Regions from separate parts of the Arthrobacter sp. SLBN-100 genome, predicted to be linked through region 3. Evidence: riboswitches for the same ligand, from Rfam matches in the RefSeq annotation. Region 3 holds a riboswitch; each other region holds the start of a gene.
What was found. Region 3 has a riboswitch for cyclic di-AMP ahead of FBY31_RS17290 (hypothetical protein). Riboswitches for the same ligand answer to the same signal wherever they lie in the genome.
Positions count from the first base shown of each region.

Region 1: linked by a shared signal. The riboswitch ahead of FBY31_RS04160 (LysM peptidoglycan-binding domain-containing protein) and the one ahead of FBY31_RS17290 (hypothetical protein) in region 3 are both predicted to bind cyclic di-AMP.
Region 2: linked by a shared signal. The riboswitch ahead of FBY31_RS17920 (M23 family metallopeptidase) and the one ahead of FBY31_RS17290 (hypothetical protein) in region 3 are both predicted to bind cyclic di-AMP.

Region 1 is NZ_VFMY01000001.1:891,156-895,469, forward strand. It holds gene FBY31_RS04150 (lytic transglycosylase domain-containing protein) at 1-1,101, opposite strand, end outside; gene FBY31_RS04155 (dienelactone hydrolase family protein) at 1,207-2,181, opposite strand; cyclic di-AMP (ydaO/yuaA leader) riboswitch at 2,480-2,652, shown strand; gene FBY31_RS04160 (LysM peptidoglycan-binding domain-containing protein) at 2,656-3,516, shown strand; gene FBY31_RS04165 (protein adenylyltransferase SelO) at 3,634-4,314, opposite strand, start outside.
Region 2 is NZ_VFMY01000001.1:3,880,269-3,884,582, reverse strand. It holds gene FBY31_RS17930 (NlpC/P60 family protein) at 1-353, opposite strand, end outside; gene FBY31_RS17925 (C40 family peptidase) at 510-1,184, opposite strand; cyclic di-AMP (ydaO/yuaA leader) riboswitch at 1,255-1,415, opposite strand; gene FBY31_RS17920 (M23 family metallopeptidase) at 1,563-2,384, opposite strand; cyclic di-AMP (ydaO/yuaA leader) riboswitch at 2,395-2,606, opposite strand; gene FBY31_RS17915 (metal-dependent transcriptional regulator) at 2,741-3,448, opposite strand; gene serC (phosphoserine transaminase) at 3,727-4,314, shown strand, end outside.
Region 3 is NZ_VFMY01000001.1:3,736,690-3,741,003, forward strand. It holds gene upp (uracil phosphoribosyltransferase) at 1-422, shown strand, start outside; gene FBY31_RS17280 (glyoxalase superfamily protein) at 468-842, shown strand; gene FBY31_RS17285 (HAD-IA family hydrolase) at 933-1,610, shown strand; gene FBY31_RS17290 (hypothetical protein) at 1,628-2,353, opposite strand; cyclic di-AMP (ydaO/yuaA leader) riboswitch at 2,359-2,503, opposite strand; gene FBY31_RS17295 (HAMP domain-containing sensor histidine kinase) at 2,613-4,139, opposite strand; gene FBY31_RS17300 (response regulator transcription factor) at 4,147-4,314, opposite strand, start outside.

The sequences.
Region 1 (4,314 bases), 2.8 Mb from region 3:
GTCCTGGCCCCAGCCGTACGAGCCCAGCCTGCCCGAGGCGTAGCTTTTGGCGCCTGCCGGGTCATTGACGGCGCCGCCGGGAACGGAGGGCACGACGACGGGCGGCGGGCTGGGTGCCACGGGCAAGGCGGGTGCGGGGGCAGGATTTGCCGGCGCCGGGTTGTTAGGTGCCGGATTGCCGGGTGCGGGGTCGTCGGGTACGCGATTTGCCGGTGCGGGGACGGGCGGAGCGGGCGGTCGGACGGCAGCCGCTGCGGCTGCCCTGGCTGCCGCTTCGGCCTGCTGCCGGGCCTGCTCTTCGGCTGCGGCGCGCTTGGCGGCCTGCGCTGCCTCATAAGCGGCAAGTGCCGCCTGGCCCTGCCGGTAGGCTCCCTCAACTTCCGCCGTCGTGCCCTTGAGGGAGGCCAGTTGGGCTGTCAACTCCTCGCTGCGCTGCCGGCTTTCCGCCACCTGGCGCGCCATCGCCTCCTGCGCGGACCGGGCGGCGTCGAGCTTGGCCTTGGCTTCAAGGGACAGCCGCTCACGTTCGGCTCTGGCAGCACTTTCCTGGGCAGCCAACGAGGATGCGATCCGGCCACCGGCTTCGGCCTTTGTGACCAGCCCCGCCGTTTTGTCCCCGACGATTTGCACCACGTTGAGCCCCTGAATGCTGTTGGCCTGGATCGCATCCAGGGCAACGAAGAATCCCATGGTGGTGCCGCCGGTTTTGTAGGACTGGGCCGCGAGGGCACCAAGTTCCTTCCGGTGCCGGGACAGATCGGCGTTGGCCTGTGAGACCTGGGCGGTGAGGGCCTCCACTCTTGCGCTGGCACTCTGCAGCGCAGAGTCTGTGACAGCATAGTCGGCTGCCGACTGGACGGCGGCTGTACCCAAGGACTCGGACTGGGCCTGCAGGTCACCCAAAAGGCCGTCAATCCTGCTGATTTCAGCGGCCTTGCCAGCCTCGGTCTGCTTTGCTTCCTGCACATCCTCCCAGGAGGGGTAATCGCCGGTCGGGTCGCTTTCCGCTGCGCCCGCCGGTGCCAGCCCCAGTATTGCGGTCAGGGCCACCAGAAGCGCCGCCGGCAGGAGGGACCGGGCTTTTGTAACGAACCGAGACATAGTCCGGAAGTTTACCGGCTTCAACCTCTGGTTGAAGGCCAGCGTCCTGACATCGTTATGCAGCGGAGACCTCCCGCTTCCTCCCGGCGGGCAGGACGGTGCACTTCAGAGGTGCTGGCTGAACCAGGCGAGGGTGTCTTTCCAGGCGGCTGTGGCCTGGGCCTCGTTGTACTGGTCACCGGTGTCATTGTGGAACGCGTGGCCCACACCGGGGTAGACAGTGAGCTGATGGACAACGTCGGTGGCAGCGAGCGCATCCTTGAGCGCCGGCATGGCACCCGTGATGCGTTGATCCAGCTCTGCATATACACCGAAGACCGCAGGCTTGATCCCCGGCACCTTGCCCAGGTCAGGGGCGGGCCCATAAAAAGCCGAGGTCGCCTTCAGCCCGTCCAGCTCTGTGGCTGCCTGCCAGGTGATGCCGCCACCGAAACAGTAACCGGTCATGGCAATTCGTTCACCCTCCACGAAGTCCTGGCCCCGGAGGTACTCCAGTGCCGCTCCAAAGTCGGCGATGTGCCGCTGGGCCCCGGCCGTGGTGAGGGCGCCGGGAACAGCATCGCGGTCCATGCCGGCGGTTCCGCCTTCCCGGCTCAGCAGGTCCAGGGCAAGGGCCACGTAGCCCTCTTTCGCGAAGCGTCGCGCCACGTCCTGGATGTGGGGTGTCAGGCCACGGTTCTCGTGGCAGATCAGCACTGCAGGACGGGGCCCGGTCGACTCCGGGCGGGCCAAGTAGGCGCTGACAGAGGTTCCGCCGGACGGAAACTGGACGGTCGCCGTCGTCATTCCAGCAGCACCCTCAGGTACGGAGAGCGGGCTTTTCGCCCCGGGCACCGCACCGGAACCGGCCGTTCCGGAGGCAGTCGACGCAGAGGCCTCGGGCGCGGGAATCGGGTCGGTGCTGCGGGGCATCTCACTGGGCGTGCAGCCGACCAGCAGCATCGCGGCCGCGGCAGCCGCCATACTGCCGGTAATGAAGGCCACCCGCCGGGTGAACGTCCGGTGGCTTAAAGTCCCGGCGCGGTAGTCGTCAAAGAATTCTTCGATCAGATACTTCTCATACTTGCCGAGCTGAGTCACGGGGCCTCCTCTGAGTGCGCTCATCCTCCTACCCTCTGCCCTCGCGGACAAGATTCAGCCACCCCATTCCGGCGGAGCTTTATTACTTTGTGACAAACAACACCTGGCGGCGTACGGCGTTTCTATCTCCTGAGGTCAAGGCCCGGTGTAGGAAGAATCCAATCATTTGCTAAATACGAGAGAAGCCGCTCGTATGTTACCCAAACGTGACAATCGGTCCCGGTGCGGGCTATGGTCTTCAGGTGTCCCTCCCAGACCGGGACATTCCCATCAGTATGCCGAGCCCTGCCACTGATCCGGGATTCAATCGCTTTCCAGCTGGCAGGGACGGGGGAACCACATTTCCGCGGCCTCCTCAGAGGCCTTGGGGTCAAGTCGATAGCGCCCTCCGTTCCGTTCGGAGCCGCTCCCGGCCGGGTATCTCCAACCCGAACCCGACAGCTCACCCCGCAGGCATGGGAGAGGCGATCAACCGTGTCAAAAAATTCCACCACCGCCCGTCACCGCGCGACTCCGGCCCGCTCAATCGCGCTCCAGGGCTTGGCTGTATCAGCCAAGTCGCTTGGCCGCCCGGCGCTCGCCGTAGCAGCAGCTTCCGGCATTGCCTTCGGTGTGGGCGCCCCGGCCCACGCAGGCGTAACCGGACCGGACACCACCGAGACCACTAACACCCAGGCTTACACTGCGCCCGCCGCTGCCGTCGCTGCTCCCGCAGCAGCTGCCGCCAACGTGCACACTGTGGTTTCGGGTGACACCTTGGGTGCCATCTCGGCTGCCTACGGCGTCAGCCTCAATGACGTTCTGTCGGCCAACGCCCTGGCGATCTCCGCGATCATCTACCCCGGCGACCAGATTCAGATCCCGGGCGCCGGGTATGTTGCAGCTGCTCCGGCCGCTGCTCCGGCACCCGTCGCCGCTCCTGCTCCGGCCGCCGCTCCTGCACCCGTTCAGGCAGCCGCTGCCCCGGCTCCGGCCAACACTGGAGTGAACGTGTCCTACGCTTCAGCTCCGGCAGCTGCCACCGGTTCGGGCGCGGGCGCTGCCATCCTGGCGTCGGCCTACGGCCAGGTGGGCGTCCAGCAGGACTGCACCGCCATGGTGGAGAAGGCCCTGCGCTCGGTGGGTAAGAGTGTTGGCGACCTGGCTCCCGGCCAGTTCTTCCAGTACGGCTCCGTTGTGGGCACCCCCGCTGCCGGTGACCTGGTGATCACCGCCGGCCACGTCGGCGTGTACGCCGGCAACGGCCAGGTTGTCAGCGGCGGCGTGGACGGTTACAAGACCGAGGTCCACTCCATCAGCTGGCTCGGGGGCGCTTCCTTCGTCCACGTAGCGTAGCCACACCACCCGGACAGGGGCGGCAGGCGGGATTATCCCCGCCTGCCGCCCCTGTTTCGTTGTTGGCGCTCGCTGCAACCCCGTCCGCCGGGTGCCGGCTGTGCACGTCCCGTCAGCTCAGGTGCCGCAGAAGGTCTGGTAACTGCCGAAGTCCTCCGGCGCTCCCTCGGCATAGCGCTCCAGCCCCGGGCGCTCCTGGTATGGGGCACGGACAACGTCCACGAGCCGGTTAAATGGATCGAGGTCGCCGTCAGTTGCTGCGGCGAGCGCCTCCTCCACCAGGTGGTTGCGCGGAATGTAGGCGGGGTTGACCTGGTCCATCAGGCCGGCGTCGGGTTGCAGGGCCTGCCACCGTTCGGCCCAGGCGTCGAAAGCCGCGAGGTCCAGGACCATGCCTCGGGCGGGCCGCTGGTTTCCCCGCGCCGCGTGGCCGAGATTCCGGAAGAACGAGGTGTAGTCCACGGGCCCGTCCTTGAGTATGGCGATCACGCCGTCCACCACCTGCGATGCTTCTTCTGCCTCCGGGCTCCCGGCGGCACTCTCCTTCAGGCCCAGTTTGGTTTTCATGCCGGCGAACCAGGCGTCACTGTACTGGCGGCGGAACGCGCCCAGGGCTTCCACTGCGGGGGCTACGGCCTGTTCCTGGTCTTCGTTGATGAGCGGCAGCATTGCCTCGGCAAGGCGGGCGAGGTTCCATTCGGCCACCACCGGCTGGTTGGCGTAGGCGTAGCGGCCGCCGACGTCGATGGAGCTGTAGACGGCCGCCGGGTTGAAGGCGTCCATAAACGCGCAGGGGCC
Region 2 (4,314 bases), 140 kb from region 3:
GCGGGGGCTTCCTGGACCTCAACCTCGGGCTCCGGCGCTTCCACAACGGGAGCCGGAGTGGTGGTCACTGCGGGCTTTTCGAAGGAAATGGCAATGGTGGACTCAGCCGAAATCGGCGCCTCAACCGTTGATTCAACTTCCAGGTTCGAAGCCGGAGCGGAGTCACGCTGGACGTTGGCGTCAGCAGCGTTGGCTGCCAGGCCGCTGGTCAGGACCAGGCCGGAAGCGGCTGCGATCACTGCTGCCTGGCGTCCAACGCCTCCTGCATTGCCGCCTACAGCTTTGGCAATAATGGCGAGCGAATTGGTTTTGGTGACCTCGGCGCGATGCCGTGCGGTTGCACGAGTAGTCATCAGTTCTCTCTTTCGTTTTCCCCGGTCGCCTTGTAGGCAGACAGGGGGTTTGGACGTGCCGGCATCTTGGGGGTACGCCGGCACGTCACGAACGGGGATGTATAGCGAAAATGCGTTTGGGCAAAGAAAAAGCTCTTGGACCCGGAGGTCGAAGAACTAGTTCATGGTGAAGAATGCGGAGGAGCCGGTGGCGGCAGCCGCGTGCAGCAGCGTCCCCTGGGAGGGGTTCAGTGCGCTGATCATCATGCCGTTGCCGACGTAGATGCCAACGTGCGCGCCGCCGTTCTGCATGACCAGGTCACCAGGCTGTGGAGTGGAAGTCGGCTTCATAACAGTCCACGCATTGGTGCGGGGAATGCTGATGCCGGCCTGTGCGTAGACCCACTGGGTGAAGCCCGAGCAGTCCCAGCCGGTGACGGGGCTGGTGCCGCCCCAGACGTAGGAGCGGCCAATGCCGGTGTACGCGATGGCAGCAATGCCTGAAGTGGAAGCAGAAGAGGCGGTTTCGGCCAGCTTCTCCACGGTGGAGGCAGCGGTTCCGGTGGCAGCCGTTCCGTTACCTGAGGCAGTGGACTGGGTACGTACGGCCTGCACCCTGGGAGCCGCAGTGGTCTTGACCACCGGGCGCTCGAAGGAGACGGTGGCCGTGGGCGCCGCAGTAACGGCAAGGGCGCTCTGCGCTGAACCGGACTCGGCGGAGGCGGACACACCAGGGGTGGTGTCTGCGGCGGTGGCCGGCAAGCCCATGCTCAGGATGAGGCCGGAGGCAGCTGCGATAACGGCAGCCTGGCGACCAACTGTCCCGGCATTGGCACTAACAGCTTTGGACACAGTGTCCAAAGGGTTGGTGCGAACCGTTTGCGCACGGTGGCGCGCAGAATTATGGCGTGAAGACACGAAGGTAGCCTCTCCCAATGCCTGCGAGGTGAGCTGTCGGATTCGGATGGGAGTCACCCGGCCACGCGGCTTCCAAGGAAGCTTTGCGACTTAACCCCAAGGCCTTCCCATGGAAAGGCCAAAATTGGTTCCCCCGCCCCTGCCAGACGATGTCATGCGAACGGACCTTGAGCGGTGGCAGAGCTAGGCAATCCGCACAAGAGCGTCAACTTCGGAAAAGTTGACGCGAGTTAGACGGTACAGCAGTTTTGATTGAATGTCACATTCAGGTCACGGCAACTCAAGAGCATCTGATAGCTCATTGTCACTTGACTACAGCCAGCCAGTGGGGTCAACCACTTCACCATTGACTTGGACTTCGAAGTGCAGGTGGCAGCCCGTGGAGGCCCCCGTAGTGCCGCTGAGCGCGACAACTTCCCCGCGGGATACCGTCTGGCCTTCCTTCACGTTGAAGGACGACAGGTGGTTGTAGGTGGTTTCCAGGCCGTTGCCGTGGTCAATCACAACGCGGTTGCCGCCACCGAACTGGTGCCAGCCCACAAACGTAACGGTTCCGGTTGCCGCAGCCATGACCGAGGTGCCGCACTGGGCCACATAGTCCTGTCCGCGGTGAAAGTCTCCCGTGCCGCCGGTGATGGGGCTGACCCGGTAGCCGAACGGCGAGGCGGTGCTCATCACGGTGAGCGGGGCGCCAAGGCTTCCGGCCGAGGCGGCGCGGCTGATGGCGCCGGCCGACTGGGCGCTCAGCAGCTGCTTCAGCTTGCCGTCGGGGTCAGCCTGGGTGACAACGGCGGAGCGGCTGAAGTCAATCTGGGCTCCGGCTTCCGCGGAAACCTGGGGCTGGGGCGTCACAGAGGAGGCGGCTACCGGGGTGGCGCCCGAGGCGTCGGTGGCCATGACGGGACTGGTGGCCGGAACTGTCACAGTGAGGACCAGGCCGGTGGCGGCAAGGGCCATGCCGGCCTTCTGGCCGATGCCGCTGGCCCCGGCGAACTCGGTGATCTGGCGGAAGGGACCCCGACGCCGGCGAGCATCACGGTGCGGATCGCGGGGGCGCTCCGAGGTGATGACTTCGACAACGCGCGGTGTCGAAGCGGGGCCCGCCGCGCGGCGGCGACCCCTGGAATTCTGCATGGTCAAGAAGGGTTCCTCTCTGGAAAGCCTGCGGAGTTAGCTGTCGGATTCGGGTCAGAGAGTTCAAAGACCCGGTCCGCCGTAAGCAAGCTTCGGCACAGAGATATCCCGTTAAGGATCCTTCGCTGGAAGAGGCTTGCTGCTGACGGACTTCACCCCAAGGCAGTCCCCCGCTGCCGGTTGTGGTTCCCCCGCCTCTGCCAGTTACGACTCGCACTCCTGATCCGCTGGCAGAGCTCGGCTCCAGATCAGGTAACGCTTTAATATCAACGCTTGGTTCAACTATAGAGGCTTAAGCCGCTTGGTAACAATTCCGTTATCTTCGCGTAAGTGGCCGCTCGTAGGGTAACGCGCCGCTAGCCGGCAGGCTGGCGGATGGCAACAAACACGTGTGCGGCAACCTCGGGCGGCAGTTCCAGGGCCCCTTCAATCCCTGCAACCCGGACGGAAATATAGTCGCCCACCCGTTCCAGCGATACGGCTGCACCCGGACGGATACCGCCTTCATCGAGCTGGGACAGCAGTTCCGGCTCCACCTGGATGGGCTCCGCGAGCCTGCTCACGGTCACCTCAGATGCCGGACCGTAGGATTTCATTGCTTCAAGGAGGCTGATGGCACCGTCGGCGAAGCCCAATGAGGGCGTACCGCCCAAGGCCGCCAAACCGGGAATCGGATTCCCGTACGGAGACTCCGTGGGGTGGTTGAGCATCTCATAGATGCGCCGCTCCACCCGTTCGCTCATGACATGCTCCCAGCGGCAGGCTTCGTCATGGACGTAGGCCCAGTCCAGTCCGATAACATCCGCGAGCAGGCGCTCGGCAAGGCGGTGCTTGCGCATGACCTCCGTGGCGCGCTTCCGTCCCGTTTCAGTGAGCTCAAGGTGCCGGTCTCCGGAGACGACCACCAGGCCGTCCCGCTCCATCCTGCCGATGGTCTGGGAGACGGTGGGCCCTGAGTGGCGGAGCCGCTCGGCGATGCGCGCACGAAGAGCGACGATATTCTCTTCTTCAAGCTCCAAAATGGTCCGAAGGTACATTTCCGTTGTGTCGATCAGATCCGTCATCCAGCTCAGCTCCTAGAGCGCAGTACCTTGCGTTGTCCCACCGTATCGCCTTCACTGCGACGTAGTCCGTGGAAAAGCTTAGCCTATTTTGACTTTGTCCGAATAGTTCACCCCTGTGCTGCGCGGGCGTCTCATTGGCTGGACTATGGTGGCCCAGGTTCCCGCCGAAACAGCGCTTCAGGCAGAATAGGGAAGGCCCTGGTTGCAGTCACCGCCGACTGCCGGCCGCCAACAACCGTCCGGACCAAAGTTATGTCCATGCCGAAATTGGAGCACCTGTGAGCGAAACCAGCATCACTATTCCCGCCGACCTCCTGCCCAAGGACGGACGGTTCGGCGCCGGGCCTTCCAAGGTCCGGCAGGAACAGATTGATGCGCTGTCAGCCGCGTCAAAGAACATCCTCGGCACGTCCCACCGCCAGGCCCCGGTTAAGAACCTGGTGGGCTCTGTCCGCGAAGGCCTGAGCCAGTTCTTCCGGGCACCTGACGGGTACGAAGTGGTGCTCGGCGTGGGCGGCTCCACCGCTTTCTGGGATATTGCCAGCTTTGGCCTGGTCGAGAAGAAGGCCCAGCACCTTTCCTTTGGTGAATTCGGGTCCAAGTTCGCCGCAGCAACCAACAAGGCCCCCTTCCTGGACGCGTCCTCCATCATCAAATCCGAACCCGGCACCCGCCCCTCAGCGCAGGCAGAAGCAGGCGTGGATGTGTACGCCTGGCCGCAGAACGAGACCAGCACAGGCGTTTCGGCCCCCGTGCAGCGCGTTGCCGGCGTGGACGAAGGTGCGCTGGTCCTGGTGGACGCCACCTCTGCCGCAGGCGGTCTGGACGTCGATGTGGCACAAAGTGACGTTTACTACTTTGCTCCG
Region 3 (4,314 bases):
TGGTGGTCCCCATCCTGCGCGCCGGCCTGGGGATGCTCGAGGGCATGACCAAACTCGTCCCCACCGCGGAAGTCGGTTTCCTCGGCATGGCCCGCGACGAGGAAACCCTGGACATCATCACCTATGCCGAACGCCTCCCGGAAGACCTCACGGACCGGCAAATCTTCGTCCTGGACCCCATGCTGGCCACCGGCGGGACCCTGCGCGAAGCCATCAAGTTCCTCTTCAGGCGCGGCGCCTCCGACGTGACCTGCATCTGCCTCCTGGCCGCCCCGGAAGGACTGGCCAAGCTGGAGGAAGAACTCTCCGGCGCGAACGTCACCATCGTCCTGGCCTCCATCGATGAAAAGCTCAACGCGAAGTCGTACATCGTTCCCGGTCTCGGGGACGCGGGCGACAGGCTTTACGGCATCGCGGGGTAGCGCTCAACCCTTTTCCATTCCCCGTCCCGCCGCTAGCCTGTGTGGATGGACTGGAAACTGGAACTTGTGTTTGTCCCTGTATCGGACGTGGACCGCGCCAAGGATTTCTACGTCAACAAGGTGGGATTCAATGCGGACTTCGATGAGCGGCCCTCGGACTCCATCCGCTTTGTCCAGCTGACGCCCCGCGGCTCAGCCTGTTCGATCTGCATCGGGGAAGGGCTGATCGACGCGCCTCCCGGCACCGGCTCGAATCTCCAGCTGGTTGTCAATGACATCCACGCGGCCCACCAGTACCTGAAAAACAACGGGGTGGACGTCAGCGACGTGGACGTGCAGGCCTGGGGCCACTTCGTCTATTTTGCTGATCCCGACGGCAACAGGTGGGCGGTCCAATACATCCCGGGCCGCGAAAGCTGACCCGCGCCGGGCCAGTACGGCTCAGGGGTGGCGTCCGGGATCCGCGGCCTAAGATCAGGCCGCCCGGGATCCTGGGGCAGAATGGGGACCATGAATGTTTCGGCCCCTGCAGCAATCCGGACCCTGACCTGCAGTGCCGTCCTCTTTGACATGGACGGCACCCTGGTCGATTCCACTGCGGTGGTGGAGCAGGTGTGGGGTGAGTTTGCGGCGCGCTACGGACTGGACCTCGGTGAGATTCTCCGGACATCGCACGGCGTCCAGGCGCGCGATACAGTCACCCGGTTTGCTCCCGCCGGTGCCGACGTGACGGCACTTACGGCGGAACTCGGGGCGATGGAACGCGTCCGAACGGACGGCATCGTGCCCCTGCCCGGCGCCGCCCGGCTGCTGGCAGACCTGCCGGCGGAGGCCGTTGCCCTGGTCACGTCGGCCGACCGCATCCTGGCCGAAATCCGCATGAACGCCGCCGGGCTGCCCATGCCAGCCATAGCGGTGACCGCTGAACTGGTGACCCGTGGCAAGCCGGATCCAGAGGGATACCTGAAGGCCGCGGCTAACCTTGGCGTGGATCCCGTTGACGTCGTGGTCTTCGAAGACGCTCCGGCGGGAATCGCCGCAGGAGTGGCCGCCGGCATCCGGACTGTGGCGGTGGGATCCAACACCGGCCCGCTGCCCGCCGGCGTACTTCACATCCAGGACTACAGCGCGGTCGCCGTCGAAACCGGCAAGGACGACGGCCGGACGGTCATTTCCTTCCGGCTTTAAGGTCCGCCACTACGCGCCTAGTACCAGTTGTTGGACAGGTGGAAGTTCAGCGCGCCACAAGGGGACTGGTAGCGCTCCTGGATGTAGTTCAGGCCCCAGTTGATCTGCGTGCGGTAGTTGGTGAGGTAGTCCGGACCGGCGCTTGCCATCTTTTCAGCGGGCAGGGACTGGACGATGCCGTACGCGCCACTGCTTGCGTTGGTGGCCGTGGTGGTCCAGTCGGACTCCTTGGTCCAGAGGGTCTGCAGGCACTGCATCTGGTCCGGAGCCCAGCCGTAGCTGCCAAGCTGGCCGGCGGCGTAAGCCTGGGCACCGGCGGGGTCATTAACCGCGACGACGGGTGCCGGCTCAGGAGCGGCAGCAGGCGCGGGGGCGGGCTCGGGAGCCGGTGCCGGTTCGGGAGCGGCCGCCGGTGCCGGCTCGGGAGCGGGAGCCGGTGCCGGCTCTGCCGCCTGCGGGGCCACCGCGATCTCCTCGGCGGCGGGAGCGGGCGCCGGGTTGGCCCGGATTTCGCTCTTCTCAATGCTCAGGTTGGAGTGCGCCTCAGCGGCTTGGGTTTCGGTGGCGGCAACCCGGATGCTGGACTCGGTAGCCTGTCCGGCCGCCCCGACTCCTACGAGGAGTGCAGCGGATGCGGCAAGTACGGCCGCGCGCTTACCGACAGAAGGGAATTTCCCGGTTTCCGGTGCGGACTGCGGTGCAGACTCGTTTTTCGGGCGTGGCTGTGCCAGGAATTTGAACATGATGAATCGCCTCTCACACCTGCGGAGTTAGCTGTCGGGTTCGGATGAGGGCATCCGGCCAGACGGAAAGATCACGTGCTGGCTTAACCCCAAGGGCAATCAGTGCCCGGGACGGTGGGTCCCCCGCCTCTGCCTTGGTTCAAGAGAAATCCGGGAAGTGGCAGAGCTTGGCGTCATCCGGATATACGGCCCGAACGGGAACCGTACCTAAACGACGGTACAGGAATTCAAAGCACAAGTCACATTTTGGTAACAGAGATCACGATGACGGCGCGTCGCCTTGCTGCAAAGGCCCCCGGATAGGCAGCTGCAGGGCGAACTGTGTGCGTCCCGGCTGTGACGTCACCGTTACCTTTCCTCCATGCGCCTCGATAATGGACTCCACGATGGACAGCCCAAGACCGCTCGTACCCTCCGTTGCTGACGCACCCGACTGGTCTCCTGCGACCTTTCGAGCCGCGTCTGCGCGGGCGAAGCGTGAAAAGACGTTGTCCACGAATTCTGCAGGGATCCCGCCGCCGTCGTCCGTTACCGTTACTGCCGCTGCCCCTTCAGGAGACTTGCCTACGCCTGTGACCACCGTGGTCCCCGGGGGAGTGTGCTTGCGTGCGTTGGACAGCAGGTTCATCAGGACCTGGCGCAGCTGGGAGGCGTCACCGTTGACCACGACGGGCTCGTCAGGAAGCTCCAGCCGCCAGATATGGCCCGGCGCCATCACCTTTTCGTCGCTGACGCACTCAATGACCAGTTGCGTCAGGTCCGCCGCGCTGAGCTTGAGCGGCTGCCCCTCATCGAGCCGTGCCAGCAGCAGCAGGTCTTCCACCAGGGCGGTCATCCGCTCCGACTGGCTCTGCACGCGGGCCAGCGATTTTTGGCCATCGGGAGTGAAGTCCTCCGTCATCCGCATCAGTTCCGTATAGCCGCGGATCGCCGTCAGTGGAGTGCGCAGTTCGTGCGAGGCGTCGGCCACGAACTGCCGCACCTTGGTTTCGCTCCTCTGCCGCGCCTGCAGCGCGTAGGCCACGTTGTCCAGCATGAGGTTGAGCGCGTGGCCCACGCTGCCCACTTCCGTTCCCGGGTTGGAGTTCGACGGCGGCACCCGCACCGCCAGTGCCACCTCGCCGGCGTCCAGCGGCAGCTGTGAAACGCGGGTGGCTACCTCTGACAGCTGCTCGAGGGGCTTCATGGTGCGGCGGATCAGCACGGTCCCCACCAGTCCGATGAGCAGCAGGCCGCCCAGGGAGACGAACACAAAGGTCCACACCAGGGAGGTGAGTGTGCTCTCCTTGGCAGCAAGGGGGAGTCCGGTCACCAGCACATCCCCGAAATTCGTCTTAACGGCTATCAACCGGTAATCGCCGTTGGAGAGGGTACGGTCCACTGGCTGCGCATCCGTGGCCAGGGCCAGCAGGGCCTGCTTGTCCTCGGCAGACAACGCCGAACGGGTGGTGTCCGGCGCCAGGAACCCGGCGCTGTTAACCTGCCCATTGAGGATACGCGCGTTCAGGGTTCCTACGCTCTGGCCGCGGGCGTCCAGCGGGTCCCTTCCGTTGAAACCGCCCATGGGCGGGCGGCCGGGATCGTTCGACCGTTCCGCGGCCTGGCTGAGCTGTCCGTCGAGTTGGCGGGTGAGGAATGCGTCCATTGAGGCATAGCTGACCACGCCCACCGCGCCGCAGATGGCGATCAGCAGGGCCATGGCAAGGAGGATCAGGCGGGTGCGCAGGTGCCAGGTGCCGGGCTTGAGCCAGCTCCGGGGATGGGGCGCAACCTGTTGCGAGGCCATGGTGCGCCTACTCAGCAGGCTTGATGACGTATCCGGCGCCGCGCACCGTGTGGATCATGGGCGGGTGCACGGCATCCACCTTCTTGCGCAGGTAGGAGATATACAGCTCCACGATGTTGGCCTGGCCGCCGAAGTCGTAGTCCCAGACGCGGTCCAGGATCTGCGCCTTGCTGAT